Regions from separate parts of the Bacillus sp. V2I10 genome, predicted to be linked through region 2. Evidence: riboswitches for the same ligand, from Rfam matches in the RefSeq annotation. Region 2 holds a riboswitch; the other holds the start of a gene.
What was found. Region 2 has a riboswitch for glycine ahead of glyA (serine hydroxymethyltransferase). Riboswitches for the same ligand answer to the same signal wherever they lie in the genome.

Region 1: another riboswitch for glycine. It lies ahead of gcvT (glycine cleavage system aminomethyltransferase GcvT); the one in region 2 lies ahead of glyA (serine hydroxymethyltransferase).

The regions. Positions count from the first base shown of each region.
Region 1 is NZ_JAUSYV010000001.1:1,935,859-1,944,196, forward strand. It holds gene QFZ72_RS09775 (YqhG family protein) at 1-126, opposite strand, end outside; gene QFZ72_RS09780 (DEAD/DEAH box helicase) at 152-1,834, opposite strand; glycine riboswitch at 2,140-2,250, shown strand; gene gcvT (glycine cleavage system aminomethyltransferase GcvT) at 2,412-3,515, shown strand; gene gcvPA (aminomethyl-transferring glycine dehydrogenase subunit GcvPA) at 3,541-4,887, shown strand; gene gcvPB (aminomethyl-transferring glycine dehydrogenase subunit GcvPB) at 4,880-6,340, shown strand; gene QFZ72_RS09800 (rhodanese-like domain-containing protein) at 6,427-6,798, opposite strand; gene QFZ72_RS09805 (lipoate--protein ligase family protein) at 7,018-7,854, shown strand; gene QFZ72_RS09810 (vitamin B12-dependent ribonucleotide reductase) at 8,180-8,338, shown strand, end outside.
Region 2 is NZ_JAUSYV010000002.1:177,271-185,608, reverse strand. It holds gene QFZ72_RS28130 (DMT family transporter) at 574-921, opposite strand; gene QFZ72_RS28125 (DMT family transporter) at 943-1,266, opposite strand; gene QFZ72_RS28120 (TetR/AcrR family transcriptional regulator) at 1,269-1,817, opposite strand; gene QFZ72_RS28115 (pyruvate oxidase) at 2,396-4,096, shown strand; gene QFZ72_RS28110 (IDEAL domain-containing protein) at 4,607-4,804, opposite strand; glycine riboswitch at 5,861-5,967, shown strand; glycine riboswitch at 5,970-6,090, shown strand; gene glyA (serine hydroxymethyltransferase) at 6,185-7,435, shown strand; gene QFZ72_RS28100 (serine dehydratase beta chain) at 7,451-7,969, shown strand; gene sdaAA (L-serine ammonia-lyase, iron-sulfur-dependent, subunit alpha) at 7,969-8,338, shown strand, end outside.

The DNA.
Region 1 (8,338 bases), on a different contig from region 2:
CATCAGCTCTTTATCCATTTCGATTGTTAACTGCACAGTCATATATCCTGGGTGTTTATCAATGATTTGACACGAATTTGCTGTAAAAAAACTTTCTAAGAATTGACTGATCTCTTGCTGCAGCATCTCTCTGAAGCCTCCTTACCTATCCTTATTTTCCATTCGCTGCTTTTTTTTCAGAGTGTTCCTGCTCGGCAAAATGAAGGATGGATGTTAAGTTTTCCATTTTGATTTTCATTTCGCCTTCACTTTTTGATTGAAAGAGAATATCCTGCAAATGATCTTCAAAATTTGAAATATCCAATCTGGTTAAAATTTCATCAAGCTCACCGATTACTTTTTCGAATAGATTAATTTTTTCATAAAGCAATTTTAAAATATGCTCTTCAACAGTATTTTTTGTAGCCATATTGTAAATATAAACGTCTTTTTCCTGGCCGAGGCGATGAATCCGGCCGATTCTTTGTTCAAGCCGCATCGGATTCCAGGGGAGGTCATAATTGATGATGTGATTGCAAAATTGCAGGTTTATGCCTTCGCCCCCAGCTTCTGTTGCAATCAGTACTTGAACACGGTTTTTAAATAAATCTTTCATCCAATCTTTTTTTCCCCGTTTAAATCCTCCCCGGAAAGGGACAGAAGAAATACCGTGCTGCTGCAAAAACCATTGCAGATAAAATTGAGTGGCACGATATTCAGTAAAGATAATGACTTTATCATCAATTCTTTTAATAAGCTCCACTGCTTTTTGAGCTTTTGTGTTTCCGTCAACCTCATCAATGCACTGCATCAATTCCCTGATGATTGGCTCAGGCAGAGGGGAGACTTCACCTGCAGGCCGATCGATCATTTTTTTTAGTGTCATATAAACGGCTTCCCTGCTTGAGCATGCTTCTCTTTGAAGGGTCATAATGGAAAACATGCTTGCAGCAGCCGTTCCGAATGATTTAAGTCTTGATATAGCTGTGTACAGATTTCGTTCTGTTGGAGAGAGGTCTATCGGAACCGTTTCAACATGGCGTTTTGGCCAGTCAATTCCAGTATCGCCGCGGCGGTTTCGGATCATTACTTTGTTGACAAGCTCCTGCAGATGCTCATGATGTTCAAGAGATCGATTTTTTGCTGAGAAAACTTCTGAAAAATAAGCTTCGTTTCCAAGATGACCGGGTTTGAGAAGAGAGACAAGATTGAAAATCTCTTCAACACGATTTTGGATCGGAGTTGCTGTCAGAAGAAGGCAGTATTTCTTTTTCAGCCTCTGAACAAATTCATAGTTTTTTGTTTTATTATTTTTGAGTTTATGAGCCTCATCGATAATGACTAAATCATATTGCTGGGCAAGGACTATTTCTCTGTGAGGGCTTCGTTTTGCGGTGTCAATTGAAGAAACCACCACATCACATGCTTCCCAAACGTAGCTTTTCTTCTGCTCAACAGCAGGTATATAAAATTTTTCATGCAGTTCTCTTGCCCATTGTGAAACTAGAGAGGCCGGCACGAGAATTAAGATCTTTTTGGCAAGGCCGCGGATCATGTATTCTTTTACAATCAGTCCGGCTTCAATCGTTTTTCCAAGGCCCACTTCATCTGCAAGTATCGCTTTGCCGTTCATATGCTCAACTACCTGTCTTGCAACCTCTAATTGGTGCGGCAGGGGTGTAAAGTCTGTCAGATGATTTGGAGCCTGCAAGCCTTCAAACGAAGGAACAATTAAATGTTTTTGTACTTCACAGGCGAGTTTGTAATTTTCCCAATTTTCCCAAGGTCCATCATTTTCTAGTTTTTTGAAAAAAGTATCTTGCCAGGATGAATCAAAGTTGATTTTTACATTCATAAATGACAGCCCTTTCAAGCAAAGGTATTGTTATGGTGAATCGTTCACTTTAAGGTGTGAATTGGTAGTTTATTATGATAAAATACAAATAAATCAAGTTAAACACGAACATTAAACTAAAATATATGTTTAATATTTGTGTAAAAATAGATTGATGAATGCTGTTCATAATGGTAGGATGTTAATAAGTAAGAAAGTTGCTAACATACTTACTTTTCAGTTAGCATGGTTCTTTTGTCAAAAATGTCAAAATGTCAAAGAATGTTATCTCTTAGTATGACCAGTTTTACAGAAAATATGAGCGAATGAGAGCAAGGGGAGAGACTGCCGGCGGCTCTAATAAATGAAACCGCAAAAGCAGCGCCGAAGGAGCAAACATCTGTGAATCTCTCAGGCAAAAGAACTCTTGTTTGACGCAACTCTGGAGAGAGTTTGTGAAAGCAGCAAACCACCAAAGGGGAAAGCTTTGCTTATTTTTGGCAAGGTAAACTTTCAGGTGCAGGGACAGAGACTACCTTTTTAGATAAAGGGGGGTCTCTGTCCTTTTTTTATACTTTTTTGGGGAGGCGATTTGATTATGGCGGATTTAAAGCGAACACCATTATTTGATGTTTATAAAGAACATGGTGCAAAGACAATTGATTTTGGCGGTTGGGATCTTCCCGTTCAATTTTCTTCTATTAAAGAAGAGCACGAGGCAGTTCGGGAAAGAGCTGGCTTATTCGATGTTTCGCATATGGGTGAAATTGAAGTGACAGGTGCAGACAGTCTTGCATTTCTTCAAAAGACGATGACGAATGATGTTTCCCTTTTGAAAGACGGCGGAGCCCAGTACACTGCGATGTGCTATGAAGATGGCGGAACAGTAGACGATTTATTAATTTATAAAAAATCAGATACTCACTATTTATTAGTCGTGAATGCTTCAAATATTGAAAAAGATTATGAGTGGCTCATCTCGCACAAATTCGGAAACACAGAGCTGCATAATATTTCATCAAATGTTGCACAACTGGCCATTCAGGGGCCACAAGCTGAATCGATCCTTCAAAAATTAACTGAAACAGATTTAAGTGAAATCAAGTTTTTTAAATTTAAAGATGGCGTTGTAATCGATGATGTACAAGCTCTTGTCTCCAGAACAGGCTATACAGGCGAAGACGGCTTTGAAATCTATTGCCCATCTTCAGAAGCGCCTTCCCTTTGGAAAGCGATTTTAGAAGCAGGCAAAAATGAAGGAATTCTTCCGTGCGGTTTAGGCGCACGCGACACCTTGCGCTTTGAAGCAAATCTGCCTTTATATGGACAGGAGCTTACAAAAGAAATTACTCCGATTGAAGCGGGAATCGGCTTTGCTGTAAAACCGAATAAAGAGGCAGACTTCATCGGAAAAGATATTTTAAAAGAACAAAAAGAAAATGGAACAGCAAGAAAGCTTGTCGGTCTTGAGATGATTGACAAAGGAATACCCCGACATGGTTATGAAGTATACCATGGAGAAGAACAAATCGGCGAAGTAACGACTGGCACACAATCTCCTACGTTAAAGAAAAATATAGGCTGGGCTCTGCTGAAAAAGGAATTTGCAGAACCGGGCACTGAAGTGATTGTGCAAGTGCGCAAGAAACGCTTAAAAGCAATTGCAGTTTCAACACCTTTTTATAAACGACCAAAAAAATGAACTAGTTTGAAAGGGGAACACATCCATGAAACATCGTTATTTGCCGATGACAGAACAAGATCAGCAGGAAATGCTTGATGCTGTCGGAGTATCTCATATAGATGAGCTTTTCTCAGACATTCCCGAGAGCGTGCGTTTTCAGGGGGATTATAAGATCAAGAAAGCAAAATCTGAAACGGAACTGGTGAAGGAGCTGAGTGAGCTTGCTTCTAAAAACAAGGATTTAAGAAGCAATGCTTCTTTCCTTGGTGCAGGTGTATACGATCATTACATGCCGATCATCGTAGATCATGTGATTTCACGCTCAGAATTCTATACAGCCTACACTCCGTATCAGCCGGAAATTTCGCAGGGTGAGCTTCAGGCTATCTTTGAATTTCAAACGATGATTGCTGAGCTTACTGGAATGGATGTGGCAAACTCATCCATGTACGATGGCGGAACTTCTCTAGCTGAAGCTGCGATGCTTGCTGCCGGCCAGACTAAAAAGAAAAAAGTCATCGTTTCAAAAGCAGTTCATCCGGAAAGCAGGGATGTTCTGAAAACATATGCTAAGGGACAGTACATTGAAGTAGTAGAAGTACCTGTGAAAAATGGCGTGACAGATCTTGAAGCTTTGAAGGCAGAAATGTCAGACGATGTTGCAGCTGTGGTTGTGCAATATCCAAACTTCTTCGGGCAAATCGAGCCGCTAAAAGACATTGAACCCATTGCTCATACAGGAAAAAGCATGTTTATCGTGTCTTCTAACCCGCTTGCACTGGGAGCTTTAACACCTCCAGGAAAATTTGGAGCCGATATCGTGGCAGGCGATGCTCAGCCATTCGGTATTCCTACTGCTTTTGGCGGTCCACACTGTGGTTATTTTGCTGTAACTCAAAAATTGCTCCGCAAAGTGCCGGGACGATTGGTCGGACAAACGACAGATGAACAGGGCAGACGCGGGTTTGTCTTAACACTTCAGGCACGTGAACAGCACATAAGACGTGACAAAGCGACTTCTAATATTTGTTCAAATCAGGCTTTAAACGCTTTGGCAGCCTCGGTTGCCATGACGGCACTGGGAAAAAAAGGCGTAAAAGAGATGGCTTTTCAAAATATCCAAAAAGCAAATTACGCTAAAAAAGCATTTGCTGCAAATGGGATTGAGGTTCCATTTGAAGGGGCTATTTTTAACGAATTTGTCATTAAATTAAACAAACCGATTAAAGAGGTAAATGCAAAGCTTATTCAACAGGGCATCATTGGCGGTTTCGATTTAGGCAGTGTATACCCGGAGCTTGAAAACTACATGCTTGTAGCTGTAACTGAATTGCGTACAAAAGAAGAAATTGACCTATTTGTAAAGGAATTGGGGGATGGACATGAATAAGCATGATCAGCCATTAATATTTGAACTGACAAAACCAGGACGAACAGGCTACAGTTTGCCTTCATTGGATATCCCTGAAATCGCTGGAGATGAATTAATTCCAAGTGAATATTTGCGTGCAGATGAAGCTGAACTGCCGGAAGTCTCTGAACTTGATATCATGAGACATTATACAGCTCTTTCCAAGAGGAACCATGGAGTAGATTCCGGGTTTTATCCACTTGGATCCTGTACAATGAAATACAATCCTAAAATCAATGAAAATGTAGCTCGTATGGCAGGTTTAGCCCATATCCATCCTCTGCAGGATGAAAGCACAGTTCAGGGTGCCCTTGAGCTTATGTATGATCTCCAGGAGCATCTCATTGAAATTACCGGAATGGATGAGGTTACATTGCAGCCTGCAGCAGGCGCACATGGCGAATGGACCGGCCTGATGATGATCCGTGCTTATCACGAAGCCAACAACGATTTTAACCGGACAAAAGTAATTGTTCCTGACTCAGCTCATGGCACAAATCCAGCGTCAGCTACTGTAGCAGGATTTGAAACAGTTACGGTTAAATCAAACGAAAAGGGCCTTGTAGATCTTGAAGATTTAAAACGTGTGGTAGGGGAAGATACAGCTGCTCTTATGCTGACGAATCCTAATACCCTCGGACTTTTTGAAGAAAATATTTTAGAAATGGCGAAAATCGTACATGACGCAGGAGGCAAGCTTTATTACGACGGTGCAAATTTAAATGCCGTATTAAGCAAGGCCCGTCCAGGCGATATGGGATTTGATGTCGTTCATTTAAATCTTCATAAAACATTTACCGGTCCTCACGGAGGCGGAGGCCCTGGATCAGGCCCGGTTGGAGTTAAAGCTGATCTGATTCCGTACCTTCCAAAACCTGTATTAGTTAAAAGAGATAATAAATATACGTTTGATTATGATCGTCCGCAGTCCATCGGCCGAGTGAAGCCATTCTACGGAAACTTCGGAATTAACGTCCGTGCTTATACGTATATTCGGACAATGGGACCTGATGGGTTAAAAGCGGTGACAGAGTATGCCGTTTTAAATGCAAACTACATGATGAGAAGACTTTCAGAAGCCTATGATCTTCCATTTGACAGGCACTGCAAGCATGAATTTGTTCTTTCAGGCAAGCGTCAGAAAAAATTAGGGGTGCGTACGCTGGACATCGCAAAAAGGCTGCTTGATTTCGGCTATCATCCGCCTACCATCTACTTCCCATTAAACGTGGAAGAATGCATCATGATTGAACCGACTGAAACAGAATCAAAAGAAACGCTGGATTCATTTATTGACGCAATGCTTCAGATCGCAAAAGAAGCAGAAGAAAATCCTGAAATTGTACAGGAAGCACCGCATACGACAGTTGTCAGCCGCTTAGATGAGACGACAGCAGCAAGAAAACCGATCTTGCGTTATCAAAAGCAATAAAAGGCACACAAAAAGGATTCGCATTTCAAGCGGATCCTTTTTATTTATGCATAAAAAAGTCTGCAGAACAGACTGCAGACTTCCTCTTATTTCTTTGCTTTTATTTTACCGCCCCAGCCCTTAAAACCGCCTTTTAGCGTGTATAGATCATTATAGCCTTTTCTTTTCAGCATTTGAGCTGTGCGTCCGCTTCTGACAGTGTTTTGACAGTAAATGTAGACAGGCTGATCTTTGCGGATTTCCTTATGTCTTTGTCTCATTTGGGATAAAGGAATATTTCTTGCTCCAAGTATATGTCCGCCGTCAAATTCATTTGGCTCACGGACATCAATTAACTGAGCTTTTCTGTATCCTGCACGGAATTCTTCTTCCGTTAATGTTTTCATGATTTTACGCTGATAAAAATAAGAGTAAATCGTGTAGGCTGCTAGTGCACCTAATAGAATCAATAAAAAAATCCATGTTGTCAAGCTGACCCGACTCCTTTATAAGCAACTTTTCTAAGACAAGTTCAAATGAACTTTAATAATATTGGACAAATACTATTATATAAGAGCAGGATCAAATTGTCATCTATGAATAAGACATAATTATTTTCAACCTGGCCTTCTTTTTGATAGACTAGGTAAGGCACAGAAAATGAAATACATACTTATCATGGAAAATGGGGTATGAAGATGGCAAAGGAAACTTGGAGATTTATTGATTCAGGGAATTGTTCCCCGTCCTATAATATGGCGTTAGATGAAGCGCTGCTTGAGTGGAACAGTCAGGGGATCTTCCCGCCGGTAATTCGCTTTTATGGATGGGACCCGGCTACTCTTTCAGTAGGATACTTTCAAAAGGCCGAAAAAGAAATTGATCTTGATGCCGTTAAAAAGTATGGGCTGGGCTTTGTGCGCAGACCGACAGGAGGCAGAGGTGTTCTGCATGACAAGGAGCTGACATACAGCGTCATAGTGTCAGAAGACCATCCTGAAATGCCGAAGACAGTAACCGAAGCTTATAGAGTCATTTCAGAAGGTATTCTTCAGGGTTTCAGAGAACTGGGGCTAGATGCATATTTCGCCGTACCGAGAACGGAGGAAGAGAAACAGGGGCTTAAGAATCCGCGGTCTGCCGTTTGTTTTGACGCACCATCATGGTATGAACTTGTTGTAGAAGGACGCAAGGTGGCCGGGAGCGCACAAACGCGCCAAAAAGGAGTCATTCTTCAGCACGGTTCCATTTTGCTCGATATAGATGAAGAAATGCTTTTTAATCTGTTTAAGTACCCAAGCGAGCGGGTAAAAGAACGAATGCAGAAGAATTTCAAAAATAAGGCAGTTGCTGTCAATGCTTTGCGCAAGAATCCTGTTACAGTGGAGGAAGCAAAGAATGCGTTTAAAAAGGGCTTTGAGATAGGTCTGAATATCTCACTCGAACCTTATACCTTGACAGCTGAAGAACATGCTTTTGTAGAGAAAATTGCAATTGGAAAGTATAATACCGATGATTGGAATTATAAACGATAAGCGACTTGAACCTTAGTCGCTTTTGTTTATTTTTTCTGAAAATTTCTAATTATTTCAAATCATTCCTTATTTTTCTAACTTCGCGTTCTCTTCGGAATTTGCAAGCGACAAAATTCTTCAAAAAAAGTGATTATGAAGTTCCTATCTTCTTTTTTCTCATTATTTCTGCTTCGTTTATGCAGTTTTCAATTTGACAAAATAAAATAGGTTTGTCTGTTTATCCATATATAGTATTGTCGAACGAAAATATAATACTATATATTGATAAAAAGGTGGCTCTGTGATAAATTAAATCAAGTACAAGATAGATAGGGGAGTTGTTTGAATGACCGTTGCACTTAATGAAAATTTAAAACTTGATGTGGACAAGCTGAATCACGATATTTCTTTGTTTCCCCAAGTTCACCCAATAACTGATGATATGAAATTGACTCACAAAGGTGTATCCCGTTTAGTCATGCTTGACCGATACACATTTAAAGAC
Region 2 (8,338 bases):
CTTGGATATTATTTACCAATTCACCAAGAGATATGAATTTCTGATTTATAAAAAGATGACCAGTTTTAAGATTAGATGTAAAGTTTAATTTAGAATAATTAGCCGATTTTTCACTTGCGATTTTTCCAAGAATAATTTTACTTTACTTAAAACTAATTTAAAGATTGTGAAGAATTACACTTAAACAAACGGGTGCTTTTCTTCAATAAGACAACATAAATGATATTCCACAATCGGGGGCTTTAATGGAATAAGAACGGGAACGTCCAAATCGGACGTTCCCATATTTTATACCTGAAAAACAACAATACTACTTAACAAAGCCAATAAGAAAAAAGTGTAAAAATACTATTCCGTTAAAGGGGGATTTGAATTGAGGTCATTTTGTTCAAAATACCATGGTTAGGTAGTTAAGGACTTTTTTTCTTTAACAAACCAAAAATATCCTTATTTTTAACTTACATCCATAACTTTGATGTCAAATCATGATGAAACCTTAAGAAAAAGCTAGAAATCCAGAGTTATTCCTTTCTTTATAGAGGGAGTTAGTTGAAGCACGAAAATAAAAGAACCTTAGTTTGAAAGTTCTTTTTCTGCACCTGTATTTTTAGATGAGTTCAATATTACAACTCCACCTATAATCAATATAATCCCCAATACCTTGAAAGCACTAAAAACTTCTCCCCATACAACTCCACCTATTAAAGCAGTTAAAGCTGTTCCTACTCCTGACCAAATGGCATAAGCTAAACTCAATGGAATTGTACGAAGACATAATGATAAGCAATAAAACGCAAGTACATAACCAGCAACTACTCCAACAGACGGAAATAAAACGGTAAATCCAGCTGACAGTTTGAGCATGATAGTAGCAAAAATCTCTGCAATAATTGAAACCGTTAAATAAATATAACCCTTCATATCCCTTCCCCTTCTTTAGAATTAATGTGCTCCGCCAACATTTAATAAAATCACTCCACCGATAATCAAAACCAGCCCAAAGAGCTTTTTGCCATTAAACTTCTCTTTAAATATGGCAATTCCAACTAATGCTGTTAGTGCTGTTCCTAATCCTGCCCAAATGGCATAAGCCACTCCAAGTGACAACGTCTTTAATGATAAAGATAAAGCATAGAAAGCTATCCCGTATCCAAATATTACACCAAGAGAAGGTAGGATTTTTTTGAATCCGTTTGTGGCTTTAAGCATTGAACTACCAAATACTTCACTTACAATGGATATTGCTAATAGTAAATAAGCATTCATAGTTATCCCTCACTTTTTGACATTTTCAATAATTGTTGAATCACTTCATTTACCCTTTCTTTTTCCAAAGGAGCTACATTTAACGTTTGCGAGTAATAAAGTCCATCTAACGCTAATCTGATGATAGTTGCAGTTAATGGATTTATCCCATCATCTTCTAATTTTTTTAGGGTAGACTTATACCTATCGGAAATATTTTTAGACATCTCTGGGTCTAAGATGGAGGCAGCAAAAAGACCTACATTTAGTTCAGCATTATGTTCTAAATCAAATTTAGTAACTTCTATTAATGCACGAGTCCATTTTCCTGTCTTAGTTGAATCATTCTCTCCGTATTTTTTGAAATTCTTTTCATATTCTTCAAGAACGTATTCTGCTAAACCTTTCATAAGTAGCTCTTTATTTGGAAAATGATATAACAAACCACCTTTACTAATTCCTGCTTGTTTAGCTACCGCGTCTAAAGTCAAAGCGTTATAGTCATTTTCCATTACAATTTTTTTTGCCGTATCTAAAATAAGACGACGCTTAATATCGGCTCTTGATTCCATTGAAGTTCTCTCCTTAGTTGATTATTAACATTAATTATTTTTATTGTACCGTCTGGACGGTTTTTTATCAACGTAATGACTGCTAAAGTAATCCGATTTAGGTTTTTGCACCCAGGCCGAGGCCATAGCTGCCGGTTACAGGAAATCAAAAAGATAGGAATTTGGCTATAAAAGCACAAGCTAAGGTTTGCTTAAGGTGATAGCTTAAGAATTCTTGCTGAATAAATTTTACAAGTACTATATAAAGTGCTGGATAGTCGAATATGGCTATCCAGTTTTTTTAGATGTGTAAAAATTTTTTGTTTTCTTTTTTACAACAGTCTCCACGTGCTTCTGAATTGTAAAGAATGATCACAAACCATTAAGACTGCTTGTTACGTATTGTCATTTTTTTAAACATTCACAATGTCTTAAAAATTTAGCCTTATTTCTGGTGACTCTTAATAAAATTGTAAGCAGATTCGTTCGCGGTATTTTTAGAATAATTTATAGTCAATAACCCTAATGCTTCATAAATAAATGATTTTATAACATATTGGAAATAATACCAACTAGTCAAAAAAGCTAGGAGGTATATTATGTTTAGAGCATCTGCAGGTGACTATATGATGGACCTTTTGATAGATTGGGGGGTAGATCATATATATGGAATGCCGGGGGACTCGATAAATACTTTAATTGAGTCCATAAGAAAGGTAAAAGACCAAATTAATTTTATACAGGTTAGGCACGAAGAAGCTGGTGCTTTAGCAGCAGCAGCCTATGCAAAATTAACAGGTAAACTGGGTGTGTGTATGGGGATTGCTGGACCTGGTGCAATCCATTTATTAAATGGACTTTATGATGCAAAACTAGATAAAGCTCCAGTATTAGCCATTGTAGGACAGGTAGAAACAGATTTAATGGGAACAGATTTCTTTCAGGAAATCGATCTGGCCAACCTTTTTAAGGATGTAGCCGTATATAGTCAAATGGTTATGTCAGCGGAACAACTCCCAGCGGTAGTAAATCAGGCAATAAGAACAGCTTATGATAAAAAAGGTGTCTCCGTTCTTATCATTCCTGATGATATACCAAATTTTGAAGTCGAGCGACATGCTAGGCTAACTAGTTCTTTTTATGTTCAGTCCAACATACTTCCTCAAGAAAAAGATGTAAAGAAAGCTATTGAAATCTTAAACGAAGCAAAACGGCCTGTTATTTTAGCAGGAAAAGGAGCTAGAGGTGCAAGTCAATCTCTCCTTACATTTGCTGAAAAAATGAAAGCGCCAATTGTTCTTAGTCTACCCGGTAAAGGTGTTATTCCAGATGAACATCCTTTTTGTTTAGGAGGACTTGGGTTAATTGGCACCAAACCAGCAACTTTGGCAATGGAAGAAGCTGATACGTTAATTATGATTGGCACATCTTTCCCATTTACAGGATATCTACCTAAAAATGCAAAAACCATTCATTTAGACAATGACCCATCTCAGATCGGAAAACGTTATGCCGTTGATGTTGGACTAGCAGGTGATGCTTATCAAACTTTAAACAACCTCATTACCTTGGTTGAAGATCATAATGATGGTTCATTTCTTAATGAATGTCAGGCAAATTTAAAAGAGTGGCGGCAAAAATTACATGAGCAGGAACAAGACGATTCAATACCAATTAAACCTCAGCGTGTCATTCGTGCCCTGCAGAAAGTTGCAGATGATGATGCCATTCTTTCTGTCGATGTAGGGAATGTTACTGTATGGATGGCTCGCCATTTCAACATGACAAATCAAAAGTTTGTCATCTCAAGCTGGCTAGCAACATTAGGATGCGGCTTACCTGGAGCAATTGCTGGAAAGATCGCTTATCCGGATAAACAGGTATTTGCAATTTGTGGGGATGGCGGTTTCCAAATGATGATGAATGACTTTGTCACCGCTGTAAAATATAATCTTCCACTTGTAGTAATTGTTCTTAATAATCATAAAATTGCAATGATTAAATTCGAACAAGAAGTAATGGGCAATGCTGAATTTGGTACCGATTTACATAACCCAGATTTTGCCCGTTATGCTGATATTTGCGGAGGAATAGGATATCATGTAGAACACCCAGAGGATTTACTACCTGCATTGAAAAAAGCGATATCTGCAAAAAAACCGTGTATTATTGATGTTATTGTGGATGCAAGTGAAGCGCCGTTACCCGCAAAAGTAACATTTGGACAGGCTAAAGGTTATGCCCGTCACATGCTAAAAGAGTTGTTTCAGGAAGGAACAATCCATAAGCCACCACTCTAAAACCAAAAATTGATACAGGATGAGCATAATTCTCATCCTGTATCAATTTTTTCATCATTATATAACTAGTAACTAGTTATATAATTTAGTGTAGCAACAATAATTTATTATTAATAATGTTTTTGACATATACAAATTAATATATGTCAAAACATATGTTAATTTGTATATTGATTTATTAGCCGAACATGGCTATCCAGTTTTTTATAGAGGAGAAAAAAAGTGATGTGGAAATTATTGGAGTTGTTGTAACTGGGACATCTGAGCAACTGGATCATTACAAGGACAAACATATATTAAAGCCTCTACATTTGGAGTAATATCTGACCAAAAATAAGGACATTGGAAGATAATTATACGGTGGTGTGAAATAATGATTGTTGAACTAAAGGGTGCATTAATTAAATAAGCCAGCACAAAAGGATCTTCAACGAAGATCCTTTTTAGTATGCCGATAACATTTGATTATGTTAAGTTCATTTCAAAATCATCTCGAAATAATACAACATTTTAAGAAATATTTTTCAATTTCTCTGTTAATCGTAGGAATTCTTCTTTGTTTCGATCCTGTAATGACTGGTCAATCTCTTTTCGGATTTGCTCTTTTCGGAAATTACGAAGGGCTTTGTTTAACACCATTTCAGCAAATTCAGAATCCGTGACGTTTACTTCGGGTTGTGGTGGTATGTTAAGCAAATTCCTTTCCATAGGAAACCAACTCCTTGACCTTTTTTCTATTATACTAATGATTTTCAGACTATTCAATTATTTTGTTTTGGTAGTTTCATGGTATATATAACCAATGAGTTTACATTTAAAGTGTAAACTCATTGAAACCTTCAGTTATGGTCTTTAAACAAGAATATTTTTAATTTATCTCAAAAAATACTATTCTTTCAGTTTACTTAATATGGAATCAAATAATGAATTGACTTACTTATATCTCAGTGAAGAGAAAATCTCTCACTTTATTGATCCGTTTAAAGCTTAACGATCTTATTACTGCTTACAGGGTTTAAAAAACACCACTCTGTTAGCTATTTAGAGTATACTTTTTAGATTTCATATCATTTAACCATAAAATGAAGACAATTATATTGATGATATATACGATAATACATATGTCGACATATATGATTTATCTGAAAGAAATACATTATTATTACTCTTTCCCCCTTTGGTTAACGAATTTCCCATTTTACAATTTTGTTCCATATAACCATGGTGATTGAATCTATCCATTTGATAGATTCTACTTTTCCTATTTAGATTAAGTTTCAAAATAACAATGTGAACTGTGTTGTTTTTAACTTTATTGTATACTAAAACATATATATCATTATATATGTTGTTATTGTTGTTATTGTTGTTAACGTAATAAACAAACGATTGGTTTATGAGCTATAGCAGCATAGATACCCGGACTAATGGAAATGGAATACTAACCATTGTTACCTGTGCAGTTGGTAATACTAATCCCCCTAAATTTAAAGCTTAATGTTCTAAGGAAAAAAGGATTGGATGTCTTTTTTTACTACCTTTTTGAAGGACCAATCCAGTGTAAGGGCCACAAGCTGAATAATTTGAAGAATTGGTTTTCTACGGCAGTTACCCAAGAAAGTCCAACGAATATTTATGATGTGTCAGAAAAGCTCTATATCGTTCATGTTATAATTTCTGAAAATAAAATTTTTTCAGATAATTATTGAATTTTTTATTAAAGTCCGTTAATATACAACTAATAAAGTAAAATAATAACAGCGGATGATGATTGTGGGAGAGACCGAAGTAATCTATTCGGCACCGAAGGAGCAAGTCCCAAAATAACCTTGGGATAGAAACTCTCAGGTAAAAAAGACTGCAATTGGACGCACCTCTGGAGAGAGCTGAAAAGCCACCAAAGGGGAATCTTTTTGATGAAAGGTTGTTACAAGACCGAATTTTTTGTAACATTTTCATACAGAAGGTAATCTCTCAGGTAAAAAGGACAGAGGAAAGGCAAGATATTTATCATGCCTTTCCTCTGTCTTTTTTGTGTGAGGAAAGGAAAAACGGAGCTTAGAAGAAAAACTAGAGGAGGATATGTTAATGAGTCTGCAAAACTATGATTCAGAGATTTATAATGCCATGGAAAGTGAAAGAGAAAGACAACATAATACGTTAGAATTAATCGCATCAGAAAACTTCGTGAGTAAAGAGGTAATGGAAGCCATGGGGTCTGTCCTCACTAATAAGTATGCAGAAGGTTATCCTGGGAAGCGTTACTATGGCGGGTGCGAATATGTGGATGTGGCAGAACAAAAAGCGATTGAACGTCTAACCAAGCTTTTTGGTGCCAAGTATGCAAATGTACAGCCGCACTCAGGTGCACAAGCAAATCTAGCTGTTTTTTATGCACTGCTTCAGCCTAACGATAAAGTGATGGGGATGAATCTTTCACATGGTGGACACTTAACACATGGAAGTCCCGTCAGCATCTCTGGGAAGTGGTTTGATATTGTGTCTTATGGTGTGAGAGAAGATACTCACTTGATAGATTATGATGAGCTTGAAGCAATCGCGAAAAAAGAAAAACCAAAATTGATTATTGCGGGGACAAGTGCCTACCCAAGAACGATAGATTTTGCACGTTTTAAAGAAATTGCAGATCAAGTTGGTGCTAAACTGATGGTGGATATGGCACATATTGCCGGGCTTGTGGCAGCAGGTCTTCATCCATCGCCCATCCCATATGCAGATGTGGTGACAAGCACCACGCACAAAACATTGCGCGGTCCACGCGGCGGAATCATTTTAACAAATGATGAAGACATGATAAAGAAAATAAATAAAGCTGTATTCCCAGGGATTCAAGGGGGGCCTCTCATGCACATTATTGCGGCAAAGGCGGTTTCCTTTAAAGAAGCCTTGGAACCGAGCTTTATGATCTATGCTAAACAAATCATTGAAAACGCAGCAATACTTGGCTCAACTTTAAGGAAAGAAGGCGCGGTTCTTGTCTCGGGTGGAACGGACAACCATATCGTTCTATTAGACGTTCGTCCTTGGAATTTAACTGGAAAAGTAGCAGAGAGATTACTAGAAGCAGCCGGTATTACAGTCAACAAAAACACGATTCCCTATGATACTGAAAACCCATTTGTCACAAGCGGCATCCGAATGGGAACAGCAGCTTTAACGACACGCGGTATGAAGCAGGAAGAAATGGTTAAAATCGGAGAAGTGATCGCAGCTGTTTTAAAGAGTAAAGGAGATACAGTCGTGTTAGAAAAAGCAAAAGAAACAACAAAAGCGATTTGTAACGGATATCCATTGTTTCAACAGCCTATAACGGTCTAAGAGGGGAGAAACATCATGGAATTTCAAAGTTGTTTTGACATTATCGGCCCTATCATGGTAGGGCCGTCTAGTTCTCATACTGCTGGTGTTGTATCGATTGGGAAGTTCATTCATGAACTATTAGGTGGTTGCCCGGAAGAGGCGAACATTGTTTTCTACGATTCATTTGCAGAAACCTATCAAGGTCACGGAACAGATAAAGCCCTTCTTGGCGGATTGCTAGGCATGGATACAGATGACTCTAGGATTAAATATGCCATTGAGCAAACTATAGAATATGGACTATATTACGAAATTCAGTTTGAAGACAGCTGCCCTTATTTTGAACATCCGAATACAACGGTCATTACGGCGAAACGAGGGAAATGGCTGGTAAAAGTAGGTGGTGCCTCCCTTGGGGGCGGCTTATCCAAAATCTTTATGATTGACGATAAAATGTTTGATATTCGTTTAAGCACTAGCGATGACTTTTCGCTACTCGCAGCACGCTATCACCCATATGTGGTGAAAAAAGCGTCGTTAGAGGGTGCATGATGGAAATTCGGTCAATGAACGAGCTGATTGAATTTTGTACACAAAACCAGAAAACGATTGGTGAAGTCATGTTGATGATGGAGATAGAAAAATCGGGGAGAGATCAAGAGACGATCATCCGCATGATGGAAGAACGGTTACTTAAAATGCAGGAAGCTGTTGAGAGCGGTAAAAAAGATGCCTCAGCTGCACCTAGTGGTATTTCTGGCGGTGATGCCGTTAAAATGAACAATTACGTGAATCAAGGTAACTCACTTTCAGGAAGTTATATAAGCGATGCGATGACTTTCTCACTGGCGACATCTGAAAGCAATGCAAGAATGGGAGTCATTGTGGCCACTCCGACAGCAGGAGCGGCCGGTATTTTAC